One region of the Marivirga tractuosa DSM 4126 genome, then DNA from elsewhere that is predicted to be linked to it. Evidence: riboswitches for the same ligand, from Rfam matches in the RefSeq annotation. Region 1 holds a riboswitch; each other region holds the start of a gene.
The links. A riboswitch is a leader RNA that binds a small molecule or an ion and turns the genes downstream of it on or off. The one in region 1 is predicted to bind S-adenosylmethionine.

Region 2: linked by a shared signal. The riboswitch ahead of FTRAC_RS05745 (O-acetylhomoserine aminocarboxypropyltransferase/cysteine synthase family protein) and the one ahead of FTRAC_RS14925 (trans-sulfuration enzyme family protein) in region 1 are both predicted to bind S-adenosylmethionine.
Region 3: linked by a shared signal. The riboswitch ahead of metH (methionine synthase) and the one ahead of FTRAC_RS14925 (trans-sulfuration enzyme family protein) in region 1 are both predicted to bind S-adenosylmethionine.

The regions. Positions count from the first base shown of each region.
Region 1 is NC_014759.1:3,516,871-3,524,891, reverse strand. It holds gene cobA (uroporphyrinogen-III C-methyltransferase) at 1-63, opposite strand, end outside; gene FTRAC_RS14930 (HEPN domain-containing protein) at 66-2,192, opposite strand; gene FTRAC_RS14925 (trans-sulfuration enzyme family protein) at 2,339-3,511, opposite strand; SAM riboswitch class I at 3,798-3,901, opposite strand; gene FTRAC_RS14920 (alpha/beta hydrolase) at 4,186-5,016, shown strand; gene FTRAC_RS14915 (DUF819 family protein) at 5,133-6,380, opposite strand; gene FTRAC_RS14910 (NUDIX hydrolase) at 6,380-7,012, opposite strand; gene FTRAC_RS19410 (BspA family leucine-rich repeat surface protein) at 7,483-8,021, shown strand, end outside.
Region 2 is NC_014759.1:1,406,983-1,415,003, reverse strand. It holds gene FTRAC_RS19565 (DUF2256 domain-containing protein) at 1-70, shown strand, start outside; gene FTRAC_RS05760 (bifunctional ADP-dependent NAD(P)H-hydrate dehydratase/NAD(P)H-hydrate epimerase) at 109-1,602, shown strand; gene FTRAC_RS05755 (T9SS type A sorting domain-containing protein) at 1,661-2,029, shown strand; gene FTRAC_RS05750 (lysoplasmalogenase) at 2,129-2,818, shown strand; SAM riboswitch class I at 2,954-3,047, shown strand; gene FTRAC_RS05745 (O-acetylhomoserine aminocarboxypropyltransferase/cysteine synthase family protein) at 3,409-4,737, shown strand; gene FTRAC_RS05740 (homoserine O-acetyltransferase family protein) at 4,712-5,740, shown strand; gene FTRAC_RS05735 (homoserine dehydrogenase) at 5,727-6,926, shown strand; gene rimK (30S ribosomal protein S6--L-glutamate ligase) at 6,978-7,889, shown strand.
Region 3 is NC_014759.1:4,289,603-4,297,623, forward strand. It holds gene FTRAC_RS18110 (TonB-dependent receptor) at 1-1,229, shown strand, start outside; gene metF (methylenetetrahydrofolate reductase [NAD(P)H]) at 1,462-2,415, opposite strand; gene metH (methionine synthase) at 2,490-6,608, opposite strand; SAM riboswitch class I at 6,658-6,779, opposite strand; gene FTRAC_RS18125 (tetratricopeptide repeat protein) at 7,117-8,021, shown strand, end outside.

The DNA of each region.
Region 1 (8,021 bases):
TTTCACACTGATCAGATCCGGATCTCCCGGACCTGCTCCCACTAGACTTAATTTCTTTTCCATGATTATGCTTTATAAAAATGATTGATGACTGTTTTTTCTGTTGATGCTATGCCTCTCAAACTCTTGGCTTCTTCCAAAAATTGATGGGCAGATTTTAGATAGTGCTGTACAAATTCCTCGCTTGGCTTTTGTAATTTTATCTGGTAAACCAAATCGGCAAAGGAGCTTTCTAGCTTCACTTTTTCGGTCTCCACAAAATGCACATCAAAATCTGCTATGATGCCTGCTTGCGTATTGCACTGCACATCTTCCGCCAGCAATAGCGCTTTAGCCGTGGTGACAAGAACATTATAGCTATTGTACAATGCATGCTCTAGCTGATCTTCCTGCAATTGTTCGTAAGCATTCACCAATTTTTCCTCAGCTTCTTTGAAAATGGTGCTGACCAAATCAAAACTGGCTCCGGCACATTCGCCCAAGCCTATTTCGGGCGTGAATTCTTGATCTCTGTTCCAGTCGATATAGTCCTCATCTTTGATATCAGTCAGATCACCCAAATGCTTTAGCAAATCGTAGAAGTACTTCTTCTCTTTCGTTCTGAAATAATCTGGATAAAAAGCACCCTTAGCATTAGCTTCATAATCATTTAGCAAAATCCTAAAGGCTTCCGGAATTCTTTTGGTCGGCAGTTTGATGACCTTTTCTGCAGCCAAGCCAGTCCCATCTGCACGCAATCCACCGCCCAAAACCACTTGCATGGCGGGCACTACTTTTCCCTTGTTTTTGATGGAACTTCCATGAAGACCAATACCGGCAATCATGTGTTGACCACAAGCATTCATACATCCGCTGATCTTGGTATCGATCAGTTTGCTATGCGCCAGATGTGGGAATTCCTGCAATAAGAATTTTTCCAAAACATCCGCCAAAGCGGTACTGTTGGTCACACCCAGATTACAAGTATCCGTTCCCGGGCAAGCCGTGATATCCGCAAAGCTTTCTGCTCCGGATTGATTTAAGCCCAGTTCACCTAATTTTTCGAATAAAACCGGCAAGGCATTTTTTCGGACAAAGCGAATGACCAAGCCCTGGTATACACTGATGACCAAATCACCGCCAACATATTCATCAATGATATCGGCTAATTTTTTGGCAGTCTCATGATCGATATCGCCCAAAGGCGCTTTTACCAACACCCCAAAGTAACCTTGCTGCTTTTGCTCAAAAACATTGGAATCCAACCATTGCTGGTAGGCCCATTGATCTTGCACATCATAGCTAGAATAGATTTTTTGAGGCTTAGCTTCCTTTACTTTTGAAGGTTTTAAATCCAATGGCTTAGGATGTAAAACTTTCTCTTCCTCCTCTACCAATCTCCTGAATTCATCCAATCCAATCTTCTTGATAAGGAATTTCAAACGGGCCTTCATTCTTTTCTCACGCTCACCAAATCGATCAAAAACTCTTAATGCTGCTTCCAGGAAGGTGATCAATCTATTTTCAGGAAGAAATTCAAAGAACTCTTGAGCCAGAATAGTTTGTGCGCCTAATCCGCCTCCCACTAAAACCCGAAATCCTTTTTCTTCTTCTTTTCCATTTTTTCTCAGAACCGGGATAAATCCAAAATCATGGATGAAAGCAAAAGCCGTATCCTTCTCACTGGATGAAAAAGCAATCTTAATTTTTCTACCCATTTCCTGGCAAATCGGGTTTCTAAGGAAAAACCGGAAGACCGCATCCAGATAAGGCGTGACATCAAAGGGCTCATGCGGATCAATGCCTGCCTTATGACTGGCGGTGATGTTCCGAACCGTATTTCCACAAGCTTCTCTGGCGGTTAAACCGGAAGCTTCCAAAGCTGTCCAAATGGCTGGTGAATCATCCAGTTTCACATAATGAAATTGGATGTTTTGCCTTGTAGTCAAATGTAAATTTCCTGTTGCATATTGATTCGATAGATCAGCCACCACTCGCAATTGATCAGTTGTGATTCTACCTGCAGGAATTTTCAATCGGAACATCTGCACGCCCTGTTGTCTTTGTCCGTAAACCCCACGCGTTAATCGGTAGGCTTTAAATTTCTCTTCATCAATTTGCCCGGATCGGAAGAGTTCAATTTTATTTTTAAGCTCAGCTATGTCTTTTTTTGCTGGCTTCGGTAATGCTAAATTTTCAGTTACTTGTGTCATAATTTTAATTTTTTGGGTAAAAAAAATGCCTCTTGCGGATTTATCTGCAAGAGGCACTATAATTTGGGTATAGCGATATCATGCAGCATCCGGAGGAGCCTTGCAACACATCATAAAACAGATCTTATTTTCTATTCTTAATTCCATTATTTTGAAGCTTTTAGTGCTTGTTCAATATCTTCAATTATATCATTCACATTTTCCAAACCGACCGATAAGCGGATTAAGCCATCTGCAATTCCTACCCTATGCCTTTCCTCCTCGCTTAGTTTGCTGTGAGTGGTCGTGGCAGGATGCGTCACAATGGATCGGGTATCCCCTAAGTTGGAAGTAACCGAAAGCATACTCAGGTTATTCACAAATTTGCTACATCGTTCGCCTCCTCCTTTGACTATAAAAGTGAGAATACCGCCTCCTTTAAGCATCTGTTTTTGGGCTAAATCAAACTGAGGGTGCGATTTCAAGAAGGGGTATTTCACGCTTTCCAATTCAGTATGTCCCTCCAAATATTCTGCAATTTTAAAGGCACTTTCGCAATGTCTGTCCATGCGCACAGCCAAGGTTTCCAGACTTCTGGATAGCACCCAGGCATTAAAAGGCGAAATGGCTGGGCCTGTGTGTCGACTGAAAAAGCGCACATCTTTAATCAATTCTTTGGAGCCGAGGATCAAGCCGCCTAAAACCCTTCCCTGTCCATCAATAAATTTGGTGGCGCTATGGGAAACAATATGCGCACCCCATTTGGCTGGCTGTTGTAAATAGGGAGTGGCAAAGCAGTTATCCACCACCAAAATCAAATTATGTGCTTCCGCCAATTTTCCTAGCCACTCCAAATCAATGATTTCCAAACCTGGATTGGAGGGTGTTTCCACAAAAATCATTTTGGTTTCAGGCTTAATCAGGCTCTCCCATTCATGCGTCCTGCTGATATCAGCATAAGTATGAGAGATTCCCCATTTCGGGAAAATCTGCGTCAATAATTGGTGGGTAGAACCAAATAATGATCTTGCCGCCAAAATATGATCGCCTTGCTGGAGCAGTGCTGCCATACTTCCAAACATAGCCGCCATTCCAGTTGCCGTGGCAAAACCATCCTCCAAGCCTTCTAAACGAGTCATTTTATCAATTAGCTCCGAACTATTAGGGTTAGAAAAACGGGAATAAATATTGCCTTCTTCCTCATCATTGAATAATGCTTTGGCTTGTTCTGCATTTTCAAAAGTGAATGATGAAGTTAGATAAAGCGGCACAGCATGTTCTCTGTTGCCACTTTGGGCAGCTTGGGTACGGATAGCCTGGGTTTCGAAATGTTGAGACATAAATATATTGATTATAGTTTTCCTGCTAGAGGAAATTAAATTTGACAAAAATTGAGTTGGATTAGCTTTATAGGTGCGTACGGGAATCGCAAGGATTACAATCCTGTACAAATTCTAGCTGTTCCCCAAAAGCTTAAATTGGAAATCAACAACAGCAGTTGCTACAACAGCAAATGCTAATTTGATTATTGGATTTAGAAATAGACATGTATTCCAATGATTGATCGTGTAAATCAATTTGGAGATTGTGCGAAATGTAAATTTTCAGTTTGTTCATTGTTTTACCGTTTTATATTTCCCTTCATTGGGCAGGAATTGGCACCTTTCCAAATTGCTTGGGGGTTGCCAGAGGGTCAACGAGCCTGTTCTCTCACCTCATCTATATAAATCGGTCGAAACCGATATGATGGCTCAAATATAGAAACTTGATTTTGACTTAACCAAATTTGGAGTACAATATTTTTACGGAAGCGCTGTTTTTATTTTTGTAAGTAATTAAAAAACAGCCTTCTAACATGCTGATGTAGCTATAATTACAGCACGAAATGGGGAAGTCACGCTAGTTGGGTAATCAAGGAAATACTTCAAAGTAGCTCGATTGGAAATTCATTTTTTCTATTTTTACAATTCCATAAATCGATCTATGCCATGGTATTCAAGTTAAAGAGCATTTTATGAGACATATATTTTTAAGCATTCTACTTTTTTTAATAGCTAACTTCTCATTTGGTCAAACATTACCTGAGAAAATTAGTGAAACTGATTTCACAATAGGTAAGATCGTTAGTATCAATTCAAAAATTTTGAATGAAAACAGAACCCTAAATATTTACCTACCTTCAAATTATGAAGCTGATAGTTCAAAAAAATATCCCGTGATTTACTTGCTGGATGGCTCTAGAGATGAAGATTTTATTCATATTTCAGGACTTGTTCAATTTGGATCTTTTCCCTGGATCAATATGATACCAGAATCCATAGTGGTCGGTATTGCAAATATTGATAGAAAAAGAGATTTCACATATCCTTCTGAAAATAAACTAGACCAAAAAGAATTCCCCACCTCTGGAAAATCGGGAAAATTCATAAGCTTTTTGGAAAAGGAACTTCAACCATTTATTGACTCAGTCTATCGGACAAAATCAAGTAAAACGATAATTGGACAATCTTTAGGGGGACTATTAGCCACTGAAATATTATTTGAAAAACCTGAACTTTTCGATAACTACATTATTGTCAGTCCGAGTTTATGGTGGGATAATGAAAATCTTTTGGAAAGAGATCCAAAATCCTACGGTTCCAAAAAATCAATCTATGTGGCAGTAGGAAAGGAAGGTGAAGTAATGGAACGTACTGCCAAAGAATTATTTGAAAAATTATTGAAAAACAAAAATCAGAACTCGCAGTTGTACTTCAATTTTTTAGAAGGCAAATCTCATGGTGATGCACTACACATTGCAGTATACAATGCGTTTGAAAAAATATTTGAATCGAAAAATGAGTAAAAAAAGGTACGGAATATTTTTTCAGAAGCATTGGCTGGCAACATGCTAATCAGCTACTTACAACACGAGCAGTGAAGCTCTGGCAGCCAAGGCATTCTCCTTACAAAAGGAAAAAGTTAAACAGCCGCAGCCGCCTGTAACAATAACCCACAAATATAAGCTGCATAAGTACCTAGCGCATACCCTAAAACTGCCAAAAGCACTCCAACCGGAGCTAGGCTGGGATGAAAAGCACCTGCAACTATTGGAGCTGAAGCCGCACCGCCAACATTAGCTTGACTCCCGACAGCCACAAAGAAATACGGTGCTTTGATGATTTTGGCTACTCCCAGTAAAACGATGACATGAACTGCCATCCAAATCAAACCTACCATAAAGAAACCAGGATTATCGAATATGGCGGTTACATCCATTAGCATTCCGATAGAAGCTACCAAAATATAAATCATAACGCTTCCCAGACGGGAAGCACCTACGCCTTCGAATTTTCGGGCTTTGGTAAATGATAGCCCTAAGCCAATGGTAGTGGCAATTACGACCAACCAAAAGAAAGAGGAAGTCAAACTGAATTTATCTAATTGAGGAGCTACTTCACCTATCCAAGGAGCAATGATATCAGCTCCGAAATGTGCTATACCCGTTGCTCCAAAGCCAATAGCTAAAACAGTCATTACTTCTGGCAGAGTTGGAATTTTCATAATAGAAGCCTGGTACTTTTCAATTCCGTTTTTCACCTCCTCTATGGAAGAAGCATCAGCTTTTAATCTTTTGTCAAGTTTTTTAGAAATTCCGACTCCATAAAGTAAAAATGCCATCCAGATATTGGCTACAATCACATCCACGGTGATCATGGTAGCGAATAAATCTTCACTGGCTCCGAAAGTTTCAAACATCGCGGCTTGATTGGCTCCTCCACCTATCCAACTTCCGGCTATGGTGGCCATTCCTCTCCAGACAGCATCAGGACCAACGCCCCCAACAATGTCAGGTGCAAAAGAAGAAACAATTAAAATGGACAGCGGGCCTCCAATGACAATCCCAACAGTACCTGCGAAAAACATAATGATGGCTTTCTTCCCCAATCTTCCAATGGCTTTTAAATCAATACTAATGGTCAATAACACTAAAGCACTGGGCAATAAATAGCGAGAAGACATATAGTAAAGATTGGATTCATCTCCTGAAATGATGCCAAATGTGTTAAATAAAGATGGAATGAAATAGCATAGTAAAACGGAGGGTACAAATCGGTAGAATTTCTGCCAGCCTGATTTTTTGCTAGAAGCGGTGATAAAAATGGCTGCCAATATTAACATTAACAGGCCTAAAACTACGGCATCATTGGTGATTAAAGGTTTCTCCATTATTTATAATGTTCTTTCAAAATTTCTACAAATTCACTTAAAATCATGGCAGTAGCACCCCAAACAACCTTTTCTTCTATATCAAAGAAAGGGGCTTTTAATCTAATTTCTTGGGCTACTGTCAGTTCTTTCTCCTGTAAAGTTTGGGGATGGATTAAATGCTGCACTTCAGCTTTAAAAATATGCTCAACTTCACGAGGGTCTTTAATAAATTCGGGCTTTCGATCTAAAATACTGACCACTGGCTTCACTATAAAATTACTAGCCGTTACATTTAAATCCGATAGGCTTCCAATGACTTGATTATCAGGAATTTTTACTCCAATTTCCTCAAAAGTTTCCCTGATAGCGGTTTCAATCAAATTATCATCAGAATCTTCCTTTTTACCTCCTGGCAGGCTTACTTGTCCTCCGTGAATGCCTTGATATGGTGGTCTTTGCATTAAAGGGAAGTAGATTTTACCTTCATCTGGGTAAAGCGCAATCATCACAGCTCCTTTTTTGGGTGGCTTGTCATATTGCATTTTAAAGCGCTGTCCGATGGGTTGCGCCATCATCTGTTGATGGGCATTATCTCCAGGCAGTTCTTGCGCTAATCGTGCTTCCAGATATTTTTTTAACTCCAGTATCATAGATTACAATCAACAATAATACAAAACTTAATTGAGGTGATTAAAAAAATCAGTGGAAAGCTAAAGTAAAAAAATCTAAGCCTGCATTTTTCCAAGTCCCAGCTTCTGGTCGAAAAGTAAAAATAGAGCTTCGGACAATAAACCCTGGTCTTCGGACAATAAATCAGGGTCTTCGTCCTAGATCGGTTTTCCATCTCACTGATTATCACTTATTTCAGAGAAGAGTAATGGTAGGGCACCAGCATAATCTGACTTAAAAGCAATAAAATGTAAATCCGACCTACCCATTTGCTTTAACTAAAACAAATTGAAATAAAAAGCTCATCAATCTTATTGTACAAAATGGCAGGAATCAGAAATCGATGAGGAGAATAAAAAAATCTAATCAACCTAATTGGAGAATTTTGCTGCAACCTGTGAACGATTAACAAATTATTACGATGCGAGAAATTAATATACTGCCTGTTAAAATGAATTTTTATAAAAAAATTGCTACTGGATTTGCTCTAATATTTATGTTTTTGAGCAGTCAGATAATTGCCCAGATCTACGTTAATGGCTCTTTAGCTACGGGCAATAATGACGGGACGACTTGGGCTGATGCTTATCGTGGGCCTACAGCCTTACATGACGCCTTAACCGCAGCCCTTAGCGGTAATCAAATCTGGGTAGCACGTGGCACCTACTTGCCTAGCCAGCAATGGGAGTTATTTTCTGGAAATACTACAACAGGAGACAACAGACTCGTATCATTCAAAATCACTGATGGTGTAAAGGTATATGGTGGATTCCTTGGCACAGAAACAGCTATTAGCCAAAGAATAAACTTCGGTTTTGGCCAAGCTAATGAAACAATTCTGAGTGGAGATTTAGCTGCAGATGACAATGTCAGTAACACTTTCCCTAGTCTTGCCTATAACAATTACGGAGAAAATGCCTACCATGTAGTGTATACTTATGGAGTTTCTAGTCAGACATTAGTTGATGGGTTTACCATTACAAGTGGTGC
Region 2 (8,021 bases), 2.1 Mb from region 1:
GGATTGGCAGAATGTTAAGTATTGTAGCCACAAATGCAGTAAGTTGGCGAAAAGTAATACCTATACCTAAATTCTGGTAATTAAAACCAATTTCCTTATCTTACTTTCATGAAGATTCTTAATGTCAAACAAATTCGGGAAGCAGACCAATATACTATCAAAAATGAGCCTATAGCCAGCATTGATTTAATGGAAAGAGCTAGTAGAGAAGTGGTGAATTGGATTTGTGAAAAGTTTATTAATGAACATGAGATAATCATTTTAGCTGGTTCTGGGAATAATGGTGGAGATGGATTGGCTATTGCTAGACTACTTTCACATCATGGGTATAAAGTAAGTGTAGTTTTAGTCATGGGTGAATCTGGGTCAGAAGATTTCGAACAAAACTTAACTAAATTGAAATCAATTCAGGAGGTTGAAATATTAGGAGATTTTGATCTCTCAAAATCTGCAGATAAAACCATTTTCATTGATGCAATCTTCGGTTCAGGACTTTCTCGTCCAATTACTGGCGAAATTGCCACATTTGTAGATAAAGTAAATTCTGCATACGGAATTAAATTAGCAGTGGATATACCTTCTGGAGTTTTTGCTGATGAGCCTAGTTCTGGAGAGACAATTTTTAAAGCTGATTATACACTTAGTTTTCAAGTGCCAAAACTTGCATTCATGATTGCTGAAAATCAAGAATTTATTGGTGAATTTGAAATTCTAGACATTGGACTTTCATCTGAATTCATAAGTAATTGTATAAGCAAGTATTCGATTTTCGAGTTAAATGAGGAGGATAAAAAGCTTTTTAAAGTGGAAAGTATTGCCCATAAAGGGATCAGAGGTAGGACAGCTATAATAGCAGGAGGACATGCTAAAATGGGGGCAGCAATTTTAGCAGCAAAGGGTACACTGCATTCGGGAATTGGCTTATTATCAGTTCAATCCTGTCCGCATTGTATCAATATCATTCAGAATCAAATTCCTGAGGCTTTGATATTGGAAGACGAAAATGAATATGTTTTAGGAAGCTTCTTAAATTATGAAAAGCAGGATTCTTTAGTATTTGGCCCTGCTGTTGGTTTTGCCAATAAGACAAAAATGCTTTTGGAAGAAGTATTAAAGAATTATAGAGGGCAACTAATTTTAGATGCAGATGCTATTACCATTTTAGCTGAAAACAGAGAATTATTACAGCTTTTGCCTAAGGGAACCATCTTAACTCCTCATCATGGAGAGTTTAAAAGGTTAGTTGGAAATTATTCTAATAATTTTGAGGCATTGGTGCAACTAAAGTCCTTTTGTAAGCATCATAAGGTTGTAGTCGGTTTAAAAGGGAAACATACTGCTGTTTGTAATGAAAAAGGAGAAGTGAGTTTCAATGTTACTGGAAATTCAGGGATGGCAAAAGGAGGTAGTGGAGATTTATTATGTGGAATAATAGCTGGAATTTCGCCAAGAGTAAAAAATCCTTTTAAAGTGGTAAAGTTGGCAGTATATTTGCATGGAGTTGCTGGGGATATAAGTCTTAAAGAGTATGGTGAGAATTATATGACACCATCTACCATGATCAATAATCTAAGCAAGGCTTTTAGAACCGTAGAAAAGTAGCAAAAGTAGTAAAAATAGTAAAAACTTTAACCGAACATTGTACGTATAGAATCCAAGAATGAGAAACGCTGTATCCATATTGACTATTTTTTTCTTTATGCTTACTCAAATGAGTGGAGTAATGGCTAATAGTGCAGACAAAGAAATTGTGGCTAAGGACATTAAAGTAGCTGAAATACTGGATAAAGCAGATGTTTACCCTAATCCAGCTGAAGATCACATCTTTTTAAAGATTAGTGATATAAAGTCGGTTTCAAATATTAAATTAGAGGTAATGAGCATCATCGGTACAAAGATGAAAGTTACTCATGAAAAAATAGATTCAGGTCTCTACAAAATAGACTTATCAAATATACCTGCAGGTCATTATTACCTTTTGCTTACTGTTGATTCTGAAAAGTCTTTAAAGAAATTTCTGAAAAAGTAATTAGAATTATTAATCCCTTGCATTTGCAAGTCAGTTACTTTCGCAATATTCCCTTTTTTTATCGGCCAATATTAACTACTTTTCGATAAACGGAATAAAATGAATCTCAAATTATATTTTTATTGGATCGTGGCTATAGTTGAAATTATAGCTTTGACGTTCGAAATTGATATTCTTCATCAAATTGCTAAGCCTCTGTTGATGATTTCGCTTCTTATTTACTTTTGGGACAAATCAGATAAATTAAAAAATGAAAAATGGGTGAGCTATGTCACTTTAGCATTGGCATTTAGCTGGATTGGCGATATAATGTTGCTTTTCACTTTTAAACATTTTATGTTCTTTTTTGCTGGATTAAGTGCGTTCTTGATTGCACATGTTGTGTTTATCTTAGCGTATAAAAAAGCGACTTATAAAGATAAGTTGAAGATCAAATGGTCAGTATTTCCTTTTGTCGTTTTGGCTTATATTCTTCTTATGGCTTATTTAACCTTGCCTTATGTTGATAGTGTCATTCAAGTTCCTTTGGTTATTTATGGAATTGTCTTGTGTCTAATGATCTTGGCTGCTTGGTATAGGAAGGGACAAACTACAGATGAGAGTTTTCAGTTGGTAGTGTTAGGAGCCGCCTTATTTATAATTTCGGATTCTATATTAGCCATTAATAGATTCTCTCATACCATTCCATTTTCTGGTGTTGCCATCATGAGTACCTACATTGTTGCGCAATGGTTAATAGTTAATGGTTTACTGCAGCATAAAAAGAAAAAGGAAAAAGAAGCCATATAATTAAGCGGTGATGTACGTTTATTTGATATAATATTCTGTTTAAAAAATAATTTCAATATATATAACTTTTATTTGCTTTTTGGTTTGTTAAAATCAAAAAGGTTTTTCTACATTTGAGGTGTTATTTCGGTAATCAATTTATAACGAAGAGGTGAGAGACAGGCTCGTTGACCCTCTGGCAACCTGAATCAAGGTGCCAAATCCTGCCCGATTTTGGGAAATATAAATTAATAATTATGAACAACATACATTTCTTCGGTTTTAGCGAGCTCGTCAAGTCAGCCAACTCGGCTAAGAATTCAAAATCAACAAAAAGAGCTTCTAAGCTTAATCCTATTATTTCCATTGCATACATGCGAATGTGTATGTGCTGTTGTTGTTAATCAACAACTCAATTCTATTTGGATTTATTTCGATAATCTAAAGGGAAAATTACACCCTTTTCAGTTTTAATATTCCTTTCGAATTAATTTTAATCCACTAAAAATCAATTGTTTAATAAAATTTAGTGATTCAATCAGATAACCTGAATGGCTCACAATTACTTAAATATTCATTCTAAAAATATATTCATCTTAAATTTTAAAAATATGTCAACTACACAAAAATTCGAAACTTTACAATTACACGCTGGCCAGGAAATTGACCCAACTACCAACTCACGAGCAGTTCCAATTTATCAAACGACCAGTTATGCCTTTAATAACTCAGAACATGGAGCAAACTTATTTGGCTTGAAGGAGTTCGGCAATATCTATTCACGTATCATGAACCCAACCAATGATGTTTTTGAAAAAAGAATTGCTGCATTAGAAGGTGGTGTTGCGGCAGTTTCCGTTGCTTCAGGTCAGGCTGCTCAGTTTATTGCCCTCAATAATATTTTGGAAGCAGGAGATAATTTCATCTCAACGAAGTATTTATATGGCGGAACGTACAATCAATTCAAGGTTTCATTTAAGCGATTAGGCATTGAGGTCAAGTTTGCTCCAGATGAAGAAGTAGAATCTTATGAAGCTTTGATAGACGAAAATACCAAAGCCATTTATTTAGAAACCATTGGAAACCCAACCTTCAACATTCCGGATTTTGAAGCTATTTCAGCTTTAGCCAAAAAATATGATCTTCCATTAATTGTAGACAATACTTTTGGAGCTGGTGGTTATTTATTCAGACCTATTGAGCATGGAGCTAATATTGTAGTAGAATCAGCTACAAAGTGGATTGGTGGGCATGGAACATCCGTTGGTGGAGTAATTACTGATGCTGGTAATTACAATTGGGGCAATGGTAAATTCCCCCAGTTTTCTGAGCCTTCAGAAGGTTATCATGGGTTGAATTTTTGGGAAACTTTTGGTGAGGGCAATCCATTGGGACTACCTAATATAGCTTATGCTATCAGAGCTAGAGTTGAAGGCTTGAGAGATTTTGGCCCAGCTTTAAGTCCATTTAATAGCTTCTTGTTGCTCCAAGGTTTGGAGACACTATCATTGAGGGTACAAAGAACAGTCGATAATGCTTTGAAATTAGCCTATTGGTTAGAGAAACATCCATTAGTTGAAAAAGTGAACTACCCAGGATTGGAAAGTAGTAAGTATTATCAGTTGGCTAAAAAATATTTGCATAATGGGTATGGCGGAGTTTTGTCTTTTACGCTTAAAGGAGATAAAGAAGAAACCAAAGCCTTTGTGGATAATTTGAAATTGGTAAGCCATTTAGCAAATGTTGGGGATGCTAAGACTTTGATTATTCAGCCTTCTGCAACCACTCATCAGCAATTATCGGATGAAGAGCAATTGTCAGCAGGTATCTCTCCTAATTTATTGAGAGTATCGGTTGGCATTGAGCACATTGATGATATCATTGCAGATTTTACTCAGTCTTTTCAAAAAATCCATGAGGAATCTTATGCCACAGCATAATTTATCAAAGAATTTTCAATTAGAAAGTGGGCAGACTTTGAAAGGAGCTTCTCTTTATTATGAAGTTTTAGGTGAAATTTCTGATGATAGGGAAGTGATTTGGGTTTGCCACGCTTTTACAGGAAGTGCCACCGTGAAGGACTGGTGGGCTTCCCTTTTCCTTGAAAATGGTGGGTTCATAGATTTAGAAAAGCATACTGTTATTTGTGCTAATATGCTTGGTTCCTGTTATGGAAGCACTGGGCCTGATTCACTAAACCCAGAAACCAATACAGTCTATGGAGATTCATTTCCTAATTTACAAAATAGGGATGTGGTGAAAGCTTTTATTGATTTAAGAGAAGCACTCCGAATTTACAAAATTGATTATTTGATTGGTGGTTCTTTAGGTGGCCAGCAAGCTTTAGAATGGTCTGTTTTAGAGCCGGAAGTGATTCAAAAACAGATTTTAGTAGCTTCCAATGCCAATCATTCTCCTTGGGGAATTGCCTTTAATGAATTGCAAAGGCAAGCTATTGAGTTAGGAGAAAATGGAAAGGAGGAGGAAAAGCAAAAAGCACTTTCTTTAGCACGTAGTATAGCCATGTTAAGTTATAGGGGTTATCATGATTTTGAGGCAAATCAAAATGGAAAAATAGAGCAAGGGGACTGGAAAGTTGCCTCTTATTTAAAATATCAGGGTAAAAAATTCAATGGGAGGTTTAGTATTAATAGTTATAAAGTGCTTTCCAAAATGATGGATGCACATAATATAGCAGAAAACAAAGGAGATGATTTGAAAGAAGTTTTAGGATCAATTAAAACCAAAACTTTATGTATAGGAATCGATTCTGACAATCTTTTTCCGGTGGAGGAACAAAAATTTATGAGTGACAATATTCCTTCTGCAAAACTGGAAATCATTAAGTCTAGTAAAGGACATGATGCATTTTTAATTGAAGGGAATTTGATATCACAGTTCATCGAAAAACATTTAATCAACACTTTATATGAAGAAATTTAAAGCAGGCTTATTCGGACTGGGAGTTGTAGGCTCAGGAGTTTATAAGGCATTACAGCAAAATGAAAAATACGGGATTTCAATTGAAAAAATATCCGTTAAAAATATTAATAAAAATAGAGAATTAGAATTACCCAATGGAATCCTTACCAATCAGGCAGATGAAATTCTAAATAATACTGATTTAGATATCATTATAGAATTAATCAATGATCCTGAAGAAGCTTTTAACATTGTAAAAAAGGCTTTTGAAAAAGGGAAATCTGTAGTGAGTGCTAATAAAAAGATGGTAGCACTTTATCATAAGGAAATTCTGGAATTGCGTGAAAAGCATCAGGTTAAGTTCTTTTATGAAGGAGCCGTTTGCGGAAGTGTCCCTATTTTAAGATTACTCGATCAGCACTTCAATTCGGATCATGTAAAGTCGATTAAAGCCATTGCAAATGGGACTTGTAATTTCATTCTATCTAAAATGGTAAGTGAAAATCAGGGCTATGAAGATGCATTGAAAGAGGCTCAAGCGTTGGGTTTTGCGGAATTGGACCCGTATTCTGATGTAAGCGGAGAAGACACTCGCTTTAAATTATCCATTATGATTTATCATGCTTTTGGAGTATTTGTACATCCAAACGAAATCCCATTGCAGGGAATAAATTATTTAGATGAATACATAAAAGACTTTGCTCAGAAACATCATTTAAAAATAAAATTGATTGGAGAGGCGCAAGAAGTAGCGGGTGAAATCACTGCTAAAGTAGAACCACAACTGGTAAATGAGAGCCATGATTTCTATAATATTGAAAATGAATATAATGGAATACTGGTAGATGCAGAATATACAGGGGAGCAGTTTGTAAAAGGGAAAGGAGCTGGTAGTTTTCCAACCGCTCTAGCTGTTTTATCAAATTTAAAAGATTCAAGATATAATTTGTCAATTGCTAAAATATTGAAGAAACACGACAAGAGCTATTCAAATAGTTCTGCGGAGGATATTTATTTTATAGCTGGTTTTGATAATAGTCTCCCTATTCAAGGCTTAGATGTTTTACATAAAGAGGAAGGTTATAGGATAGCGAAAAGCCAATTTCAACAACTGGAAGAATTGAAAAAGGATAATCCGAATTTATATTGGGTTCAGCTTTCAGAAAATATTTTTAAAGAAATAGTAAATCAAGAAGCATTGGTTTAGGGATACCATCTTTTTTAGTTTACTTTGGCTTTATAAAAATAAACATCCGAGATGAAAATTGCAGTTCTGTCAAGAAACCCGAATTTATATTCCACCAGGAGATTAATTGAAGCCATAGAGCAGAAAGGCCATCAGGCACTTCGACTTGACCACATGCATTGTGATATTATTATGGACGAGGCTGGACCATCTATTTATTATCATGGTGAAAAATTAGAGCAAATTGATGCTATTATTCCCAGAATTGGGGCTTCGGTTACTTTTTATGGGACTGCTGTGGTACGTCAGTTTGAAATGATGAAAACTTTTAGTGCTGTTGATTCCTTAGCGATTACCAGATCAAGAGATAAATTAAGAAGTCTTCAGATTTTATCACGTTCTGGTCTGGCTATGCCCCGTACTGCTTTTACCAATCGATCTGAGAATGCAGGGGAATATATTTTAGAACATTTGGGTAAAGCGCCTGTAGTCTTGAAATTGTTGGAAGGAACTCAAGGGTTAGGAGTTGTCTTAGCGGAGACTAGAAAAGCAGCCGTTTCCGTTATTGAGGCTTTTGAAGGTTTGAAAGCCAGAATTATTATGCAGGAATTTATAAAAGAGGCTGGTGGTGCTGATATAAGGGTTTTTGTGGTAGATGGTGAGGTAGTAGGCGCCATGAAACGTCAAGGTAAAGAAGGAGAATTTCGTTCGAATTTACATAGAGGTGGTTCTGCAAATGTTATCAAATTAAGCCGTGCGGAAAAAGCGGCTGCCTTAAAAGCTGCTAAAGCAATGGGCTTGGCTATAGCTGGTGTTGACATGTTACAATCTTCCCGAGGGCCATTAATTTTGGAAGTGAATTCTTCACCAGGTTTGGAAGGCATTGAAAAAGCTACTGGAAAAGATATTGCTCAAAAAATTGTGGAATATTTAGAGAAAGGATTGGATAAAAAAAGATTGCCAAAAGATAAGGTTAAAGCGTGATATGAGATGTTGGATTCTAGAATCTAGAATCTAGACGGAGCTATTATTCTCTTATTTAAGCTTGGTTTCGGTCTATCACATACCTCTAGAATTTTAAAAATAGTCGTAAAAAAAAAGGAAATTTATCATTTG
Region 3 (8,021 bases), 770 kb from region 1:
TTTTAGTTGCTGACAGCAGCCGATGGGCAAGAAGCGGTAAAACCACTAAAGACTTATGGTATCAACTTTGGTCTGCCAATGGATTTATTCGGAATGAATTTAATATCAGTAAATGGGGTATAACGCCAATCATTAGACTAGAACATGTGAACATGTATAGGCAAGATTTAAAATCCTTGGCTCAAAATCCAAATATAACTAGCACAGAAGAAGGTAAGGAACCTAATATTTACACTCAGTTTTTACCGGGGCTCACCGTGGATTACACCATTAACAGTGGTGAGATTTATGGAAGTATCTATCAGGGGATGATTGCACCATCTAAAGTATTTGGTTTTTTGGTTGAGAAAGATGGTATTGTAACCAATCCACTTGCTGGTCAAAGCATCAATATTGATCCTGAATTAAGTTGGAATAGAGAAGTTGGGTGGAGAGGGTCATTATTGAAAAAGCGCATTGACGGACAATTGGCTTTCTTTAATAATACTAGTAAAAATTTCTATGCAGGAGGAAGGAATGAAGTATTTGAAGAATTGGGTGAAATCAACGTGCAAGGTATAGAAGTAGCAATTGGTGCTGAAATTTTCAATAAAAATCAACATAGTATTCGTTTTTTCGGAAATGTCAATGTGATGAAATCTACTGTATTAAAAGGTGAATTAGTCGATAGTGACCTCTTTTCTCAAGTCATTCATAGCAATGCCACTCAAAATGAATACATAGAAAAAGTAAATGCCAACAGGAATGCATTTGATATTTATGTTTCAGACGGCTCAGGGGGCGAAGTCCTTTTGACAGATGAAACGATTGACCAAACGGATTTTCAGAATATTACAAAAAGTGTGATTCAATTTGGAGGGGATGGATTTCAAAATTCTGAAGTACCTTATACTCCAAATTGGAATACAACAATAGGATTGAATTACAATTATCAGAATTTATCCTGTGGTGTCAGTGGAAATTACGTTAGTGATCAATTCACAGAATTTCACAATTTTAATAATGAGTCAGCTGATGGTGCAATTGGAAAACTACCAGCATATCATTCAATTGACGCCTTTGTGAATTATAGTTTTATCATAGGAAAAAAGCTTAATTTAAGAGCTTTTATCAACGGTAAAAATATCACCAATGATATTTACAAGGCTTCACGTTTGAATCGTGCCACATCAGGGGTTTTTGGAGGAGGATTTAGGCAAATAATCTATGGTATTAATATTGAAATTTAAATGTCGAATTAATGTAAGCGCCATTATCTCTACTAAAAAACTTTATTAGTACCTGATTGACTTTCACTTTTTATAGTGTGAACTCCAATGAAAACATATTAGCAGAAAAGTTTTGATTGAGGTTAAAAGAAAATCAATGGGAGATAGATGCTTTATCTATTCAACATACAGCAGCAATTATTATCCTGAAATCAGCTTTTCCAAAGCTTTGAGCTTTGGAAAAGCTGATTTCTTAAAATATCCCCTCCGCAATTCTATAAATCGGATCAGATTTTCCCATAGAATAATAATGCAAGCAAGGAGCTCCAAACTCAATTAGCTTTTTTGATTGTTGAATACACCATTCTATTCCCACTTCTTTAGCAGCAGCATTATCTTTGCATTTTTCTAGTTCATCCACTAAGGCATCAGGCAGGTCTAGGTAGAAGGTTCTTGGTAATGCTGTCATCTGCTTTAAAGAGGTGATAGGCTTCAATCCAGGAATTATAGGAACATCAATGCCTTCTGCTCTACATAATTTTACAAATTCAAAATACTTTTGATTATCAAAAAACATCTGTGTCACCACATATTCCGCTCCTCTTTCTACTTTCTGTTTTAATATTTTTAAATCAGATTTCATGCTAGGAGCTTCGAAATGCTTTTCTGGATATCCTGCCACGCCAATACAAAAATCAGTTGGAGTAGCAGATTGTAATTCTTCGTCTATGTACCGACCATTGTTCATATCTACTACTTGTTCCATTAGATCTATCGCATAAGCATGTCCATTAGGATCTGGGACAAATTTATTTTCTGATTTGATGGGGTCCCCACGTAAAACCAGAACAGAATCTATTCCAAGGAAGTCGAGATCTATTAGAGCATTTTCTGTTTCCTCTTTGCTGAAGCCTCCGCAAATAATATGCGGTACTGTGTCGATATCAAATCTATTCTTAATGGCTGCACAAATCCCGACTGTTCCTGGACGCTTTCGAGTAGTTCTTTTTTCTAATAAACCGTTCCCTTTATCTCTGTATACATATTCTTCCCTATGATAAGTGACATCAATAAAAGGTGGCTTAAATTCCATCAGGGGTTCAATATTCTCAAATAGTGCTTTAATATTTTGCCCTTTCAATGGAGGTAATATCTCAAAAGAGAAGACGGTGCTTTTTGCGTTATTTATGTGTTCAGTTACTTTCATATTCTAGATTTTAGATTCAAGAACCTAGAGTCTAGACAAAGTCTATCATCTACAATCTAGGTTCTATGTTCTGCTTAATAATTCAAATTAGGCTTTAACCACCTCTCGATTTCCTTGTATTCTTGATTTTTTCGCTTGGCTATGTCTTCTACCTGATCTTTACCGATTTTGCCAAGACCAAAGTAGCGACTTTCAGGGTGACCGAAATAGAATCCGCTAACTGAGGCTGTTGGCAGCATGGCTAGGTTTTCAGTAAGCATGATGCCTGTGTTCTTTTCTACATCCAATAATTCAAATAAAGTAATCTTTTCAGTATGGTCAGGGCAACCAGGATAACCTGGAGCCGGTCTGATTCCTTTATATTGTTCTTTTATCAAGCTTTCGTTATCTAATGCCTCATCTTTAGCATAACCCCAGTATTCAGTTCTTACCTTTTTGTGCAAGAGTTCTGCAAATGCTTCTGCTAAGCGATCAGCTAATGCCTTTGCCATGATGCTGTTATAATCATCATGATCGGCTTCGTATTTTGCTGTCAATTTATCCAAGCCAATTCCAGTCGTCACGGCAAAACAGCCCATGTAATCGGTGTAATCTGCCTCAGATGGTGCTAGGAAGTCAGAAAAAGCATAATTCGGGTTCTTTTCACCTTTCTTATTTTGCTGACGTAGCGTATGGAATTCAGTAAGCTTTTGGGTTTTGTCTGTATCACCAAATACTTCTATACTATCATGATTTTTAGTGTGCGCAGGATAAAGTCCGAAGATAGCATTTGCTGTTAGTAGCTTTTGATCTATGATTTCTTGCAACATCTGTTGCGCATCAGCAAAAAGTTTTCTTGCTTCTTGCCCTTTTTCAGCATCATCCAAAATTTTAGGATAGCGGCCTTTCATTTCCCAGGTCTGGAAAAAAGGTGTCCAGTCAATGTATTCTGCTATTTCCTTTAAATCATAATCAAGCAAAACCTCACTTCCGATTTTTTGAGGAGCATGAGGTCGATGGTTATTCCAGTCAATTTGGTATTTATTAGCCCTTGCTTCTTCTATGCTTACATAATTTTTAGCTTCACCTCTTTTGCCATGGCCTGCTTTTGCTTCTGCATATTCTCTTTCGATTTCTTTATAAAATTCCTCTTTATCTTTTCCTAGTAGCTTACCAGCAACAGTTACAGAGCGAGAGGCATCATTCACATGAATCACTGGTCCACTATAATTCGGTTTGATTTTCACAGCTGTATGAATACGCGAGGTAGTAGCACCCCCAATCATCACCGGTGTTTTAAGTCCTCTTTTTTCCATTTCTTCTACGACATAAATCATCTCATCAAGGGAAGGTGTAATCAGTCCGCTTAAGCCAATGATATCGACTTGATTTTTTTCAGCTTCCTCCAAGATCTTTTGAAGGGGCACCATCACGCCTAAATCAATAATTTCATAGTTATTACAGGCCAAAACCACAGAAACGATGTTTTTGCCTATATCGTGGACATCGCCTTTGACGGTAGCCATTAATATTTTTCCTTTGCCAGATCGCTCTTGTACAGGTTCTTCCGCCCCCAAAGGCCCCCCAGCCCCCAAAGGGGGAGTGCTGAGTGCTTCTAAGATTTTTTTTAGGACAATATCTAACTGGGTTATTACTTCAGAATTGGTAAAGCGGATTACTTTATAGCCTTGTTCCTCTAGCCATTTTGTTCTTTCTTCATCATTGGCTTTATTTTCTGGTAATTGATGGATTAGTCCATCTATTTCAATTATTAGTTTTGCTTTTAAACAAATAAAATCAGTGATATAGCCTCCAATTATGTGTTGTCTTCTAAACTTATATCCTTCAAGCTGTTTTCCTTTTAACGCATCCCATAGGACTAATTCGGCATGAGTAGGATGATCATGCCTCATTTGTTTTGCAAAATCTTTCATCAAACCGTAAAGTATCGGGTCAGCAGTCTGCCAGTGCTGAGCACTATCAGCCCCCTTTGGGGGATAGGGGGCTTTTGGGCTGTTTTTTTTCTTTTCTGCTTCAATGTAAGGCAGTAAGATAGCCACAGCCTTCTTCATAACTCTAGCACTTTTCACCACTTGTGGTAGAAACATTTTCCCTGATCCAAATAGATCGCCCACTACATTCATGCCGTCCATTAATGGGCCTTCGATTACATCTAGAGGACGTTCGGCTTGGAGTCTGCTTTCTTCAGTATCCTCTTCTATATATTCTGTAATACCTTTAATTAAGGCATGTTCTAATCTTTTATTGACTGGTAAATTTCTCCATTCTTGAGTAGCCTTCTCTGCTTTCTCACCTGGCTTTATATTTTCAGCATAGGCCATTAATCTTTCCGTAGCGTCAGCTCTTTTATTGAAGAGCAAATCCTCTACGTAATCCAAAAGTTCTTTGTCTATTTCATCATAAACCTCCAACATTCCAGGATTGACTATGCCCATATCTAAACCTGCTTTAATGGCATGATAAAGAAAAGCAGAATGCATGGCTTCTCTGACGGTATTATTCCCACGAAAAGAAAAGGAAATATTGCTGACTCCACCACTGGTTTTGGCGTAAGGAAGATTTTCTTTTATCCACTGAACGGCATTGATGAAGTCAACAGCATAATTATTATGCTCTTCCATTCCCGTACCTATTGTCAGGATGTTCGGGTCAAAAATGATGTCCTCAGGAGGGAATTCTGCTTTATTCACTAATAGATCATAGCATCGTTTGCAGACTGCGATTTTTCTATCAAAAGTATCGGCTTGACCTGTTTCATCAAAAGCCATGACTACCACTGAGGCACCATAACTTTTAATCTTTTTGGCTTTGGCTATAAAATCTTCTTCACCTTCCTTTAAACTGATGGAGTTGACAATTCCTTTTCCTTGCAAGCATTTTAATCCTGCTTCAATTACTTCCCATTTGGAAGAATCAATCATGAAAGGAAGTCGTGCAATATCCGGTTCTGAGGAAATAAGATTTACAAAGTTAGGTAAAACTTTGACAGCATCAAGCATGCCGTCATCCATATTAATATCGATAATCTGTGCTCCACCTTCTACTTGATCAATGGCGATGTCTACAGCTTCTTCAAACTTTTCTTCACGGATTAGTCTTGCAAATTTCTTAGAGCCCGAAACATTGGTTCTTTCTCCTATATTCACAAAATTGATCTCTGGAGTAACCGATAAAGGCTCTAAGCCGCTTAATCGCATTATTTTCTTTTGTGCCGCAATTTTATGAGGCTGAGATTTGGCAGCATATTCTGCTATGGCCTTGATGTGTTCTGGTTGAGTACCGCAGCAGCCGCCTATGATGTTGACCAAGCCTTCATCAAAATAGCTTTTGATAATGCTGCTCATTTCTGAGGGACTTTCATCATATTCCCCAAATTCATTGGGCAATCCTGCATTTGGATGGCATGAAATGGCCACATCGGAAATTCTGGCCAATTGCTGCAAATACGTTTTGAGCTGATCAGCACCTAAAGCGCAGTTAAAGCCAACACTTAGCAAAGGGAAATGACGGATACTATTCCAGAATGCTCCAACTGTTTGTCCGGAAAGCGTTCTTCCACTCGCATCTGTTATAGTACCTGAAACCATCACAGGGATTTCGATACCTTTCTCTTCTTTTAGTTCTTGAATAGCCATCAATGCAGATTTACAATTCAAGGTATCAAAAACAGTTTCTACCAAAAATATATCTACTCCACCTACAGCCAATGCTTCCGCTTGTAGTTTATAGGCTATTTTTAATTCATCAAAAGAAGTGGCTCTGAATCCGGGACGATTTACATCAGGGGATAAAGAAGCAGTTTTATTGGTGGGACCAATTGAACCTGCTACAAACCTAGGTTTGTCAGCATATTCCTCAGTTACTTCTTTGGCAATTTTGGCTGATTGCTCATTTAGTTCCCAAACCAAATCCTGCATGTCATAATCTGCCATTGCAATAGTTGTCCCACTAAAAGTATTGGTTTCAATGATATCAGCACCGGCATCAAGATACGCTCTGTGTATATCTTTAATGATTTTAGGCTGGGTTAAGGACAATAAATCATTGTTGCCTTTCAAATCTGATGGATAATCCGCAAAACGATCTCCACGGTAATCGGCTTCTGTGAGTTTATAGTTCTGAATCATAGTGCCCATAGCACCATCCAATACTAAAATCCTGTCTTTTAAAATATCTTTTGAAAATCGACTCATTCTGAATAATTCTTTATTTGCATCCAGAAAGTGCCGTGAGAAAGGCTGTTTCTTATCTTCTTCCGAGCGTAAATCTCGAAATGGGAGTTAGCACCGTTTCCTTTTGCAAATGCATTGGAAGGGTTGCTAAGACTTCAAAGGGCCCATTCCCTCAGTCTTTCTGGATAAGTTTGTCAAAGTAAAGCATAAAAACCGAAATGGTAAAATGAAAGTTCAGGAATTTTGTTTTGACAAAAGAAAAATCATTTGTTCTCAGTAAGCCTCGTCATTAAGGTTGATTATTGATCTCAAACCGCTAGTAAAGTATTGAATAATGAATTTTTGCTTGCTGGTAAACTATAGAAGAAGCTAGCACAAGACTTCTTTTAGGATCCTCTTACAAATAGCTAGGATTTGCAGCTTTTCTGGAGTCACTTAGAGGGGTATATGTGCTTTTTATTAATTAAAAATTCATTTCTTTTTTTTGATAGATTGTATACTTTTATAGATAAATTTTTCAATCTGTAAAATGAGATTTTTAATAGCATTAAATATTATACTTTATAGTTTTTCTATGTCTGCTCAGGATCATTCAGCTGAGAAATATCTGTTGAAGTATTATGAACAAGAGGCTTTTGATAAAGTGGTAGAAAAAGCAGATTCTATCTTAGCAAACAACAATAAAGCAAACCTTTCAAGAATTTATCAAATAAAAGCGGATGCCCTTTATTTTTTGAATGATGTAGAAGCCTCATTGCAAAATTACTTGCTCACCATTGAGTACTTGGAGGAATTCCCAGTGGATACCGTTTATTTAATCGAAAGCTACAGTCATACGGGTTTTTGTTACAAATACCTGGGCAAGTTCACTGAAGCCATACCTTATTACGAGAAAGCTTTGCAGATTTGTCGGCAAGTCAACGATTCCTTGGAAATTGCCAACCAATTATCTCATTTGGGAGAAATTAAGGTTAAACTAAATGCATTTGCTCAAGCAAAAGCGTACTATGAAGAAGCCTATGAAATCAATTTTAATTTGAAGGATTCAATTGCTTTTGGCTATGATTTAGTCGATTTGGGAGATTTGAAATTTGCCATGAAGGAATATGATAAAGCCATTGAATATTACCAAAAAGGAATTTTGGTTCACGAAACGCGTGCTAATAATCATAATACGCATATTTTACGGATGGGTAAATTGAGTCATGCATTTTTACATGTGGGACAATCGGATAGTGCTATGTATTACATTAATCAAGCTTTAAATGAAGCTGAAAAACTAAATGATAGTCTGAGCATGGCTAAGCATTGGATTATAAAAGCTGAAATTTTAGCCTTTGAAAAGGATTTTGATTCAGCACTTTGGTATGGAAACAGTGCGAAAGACTATTTTCATGAGGATGGGTATAGCAGTTATAAAACAAATGGCAACAT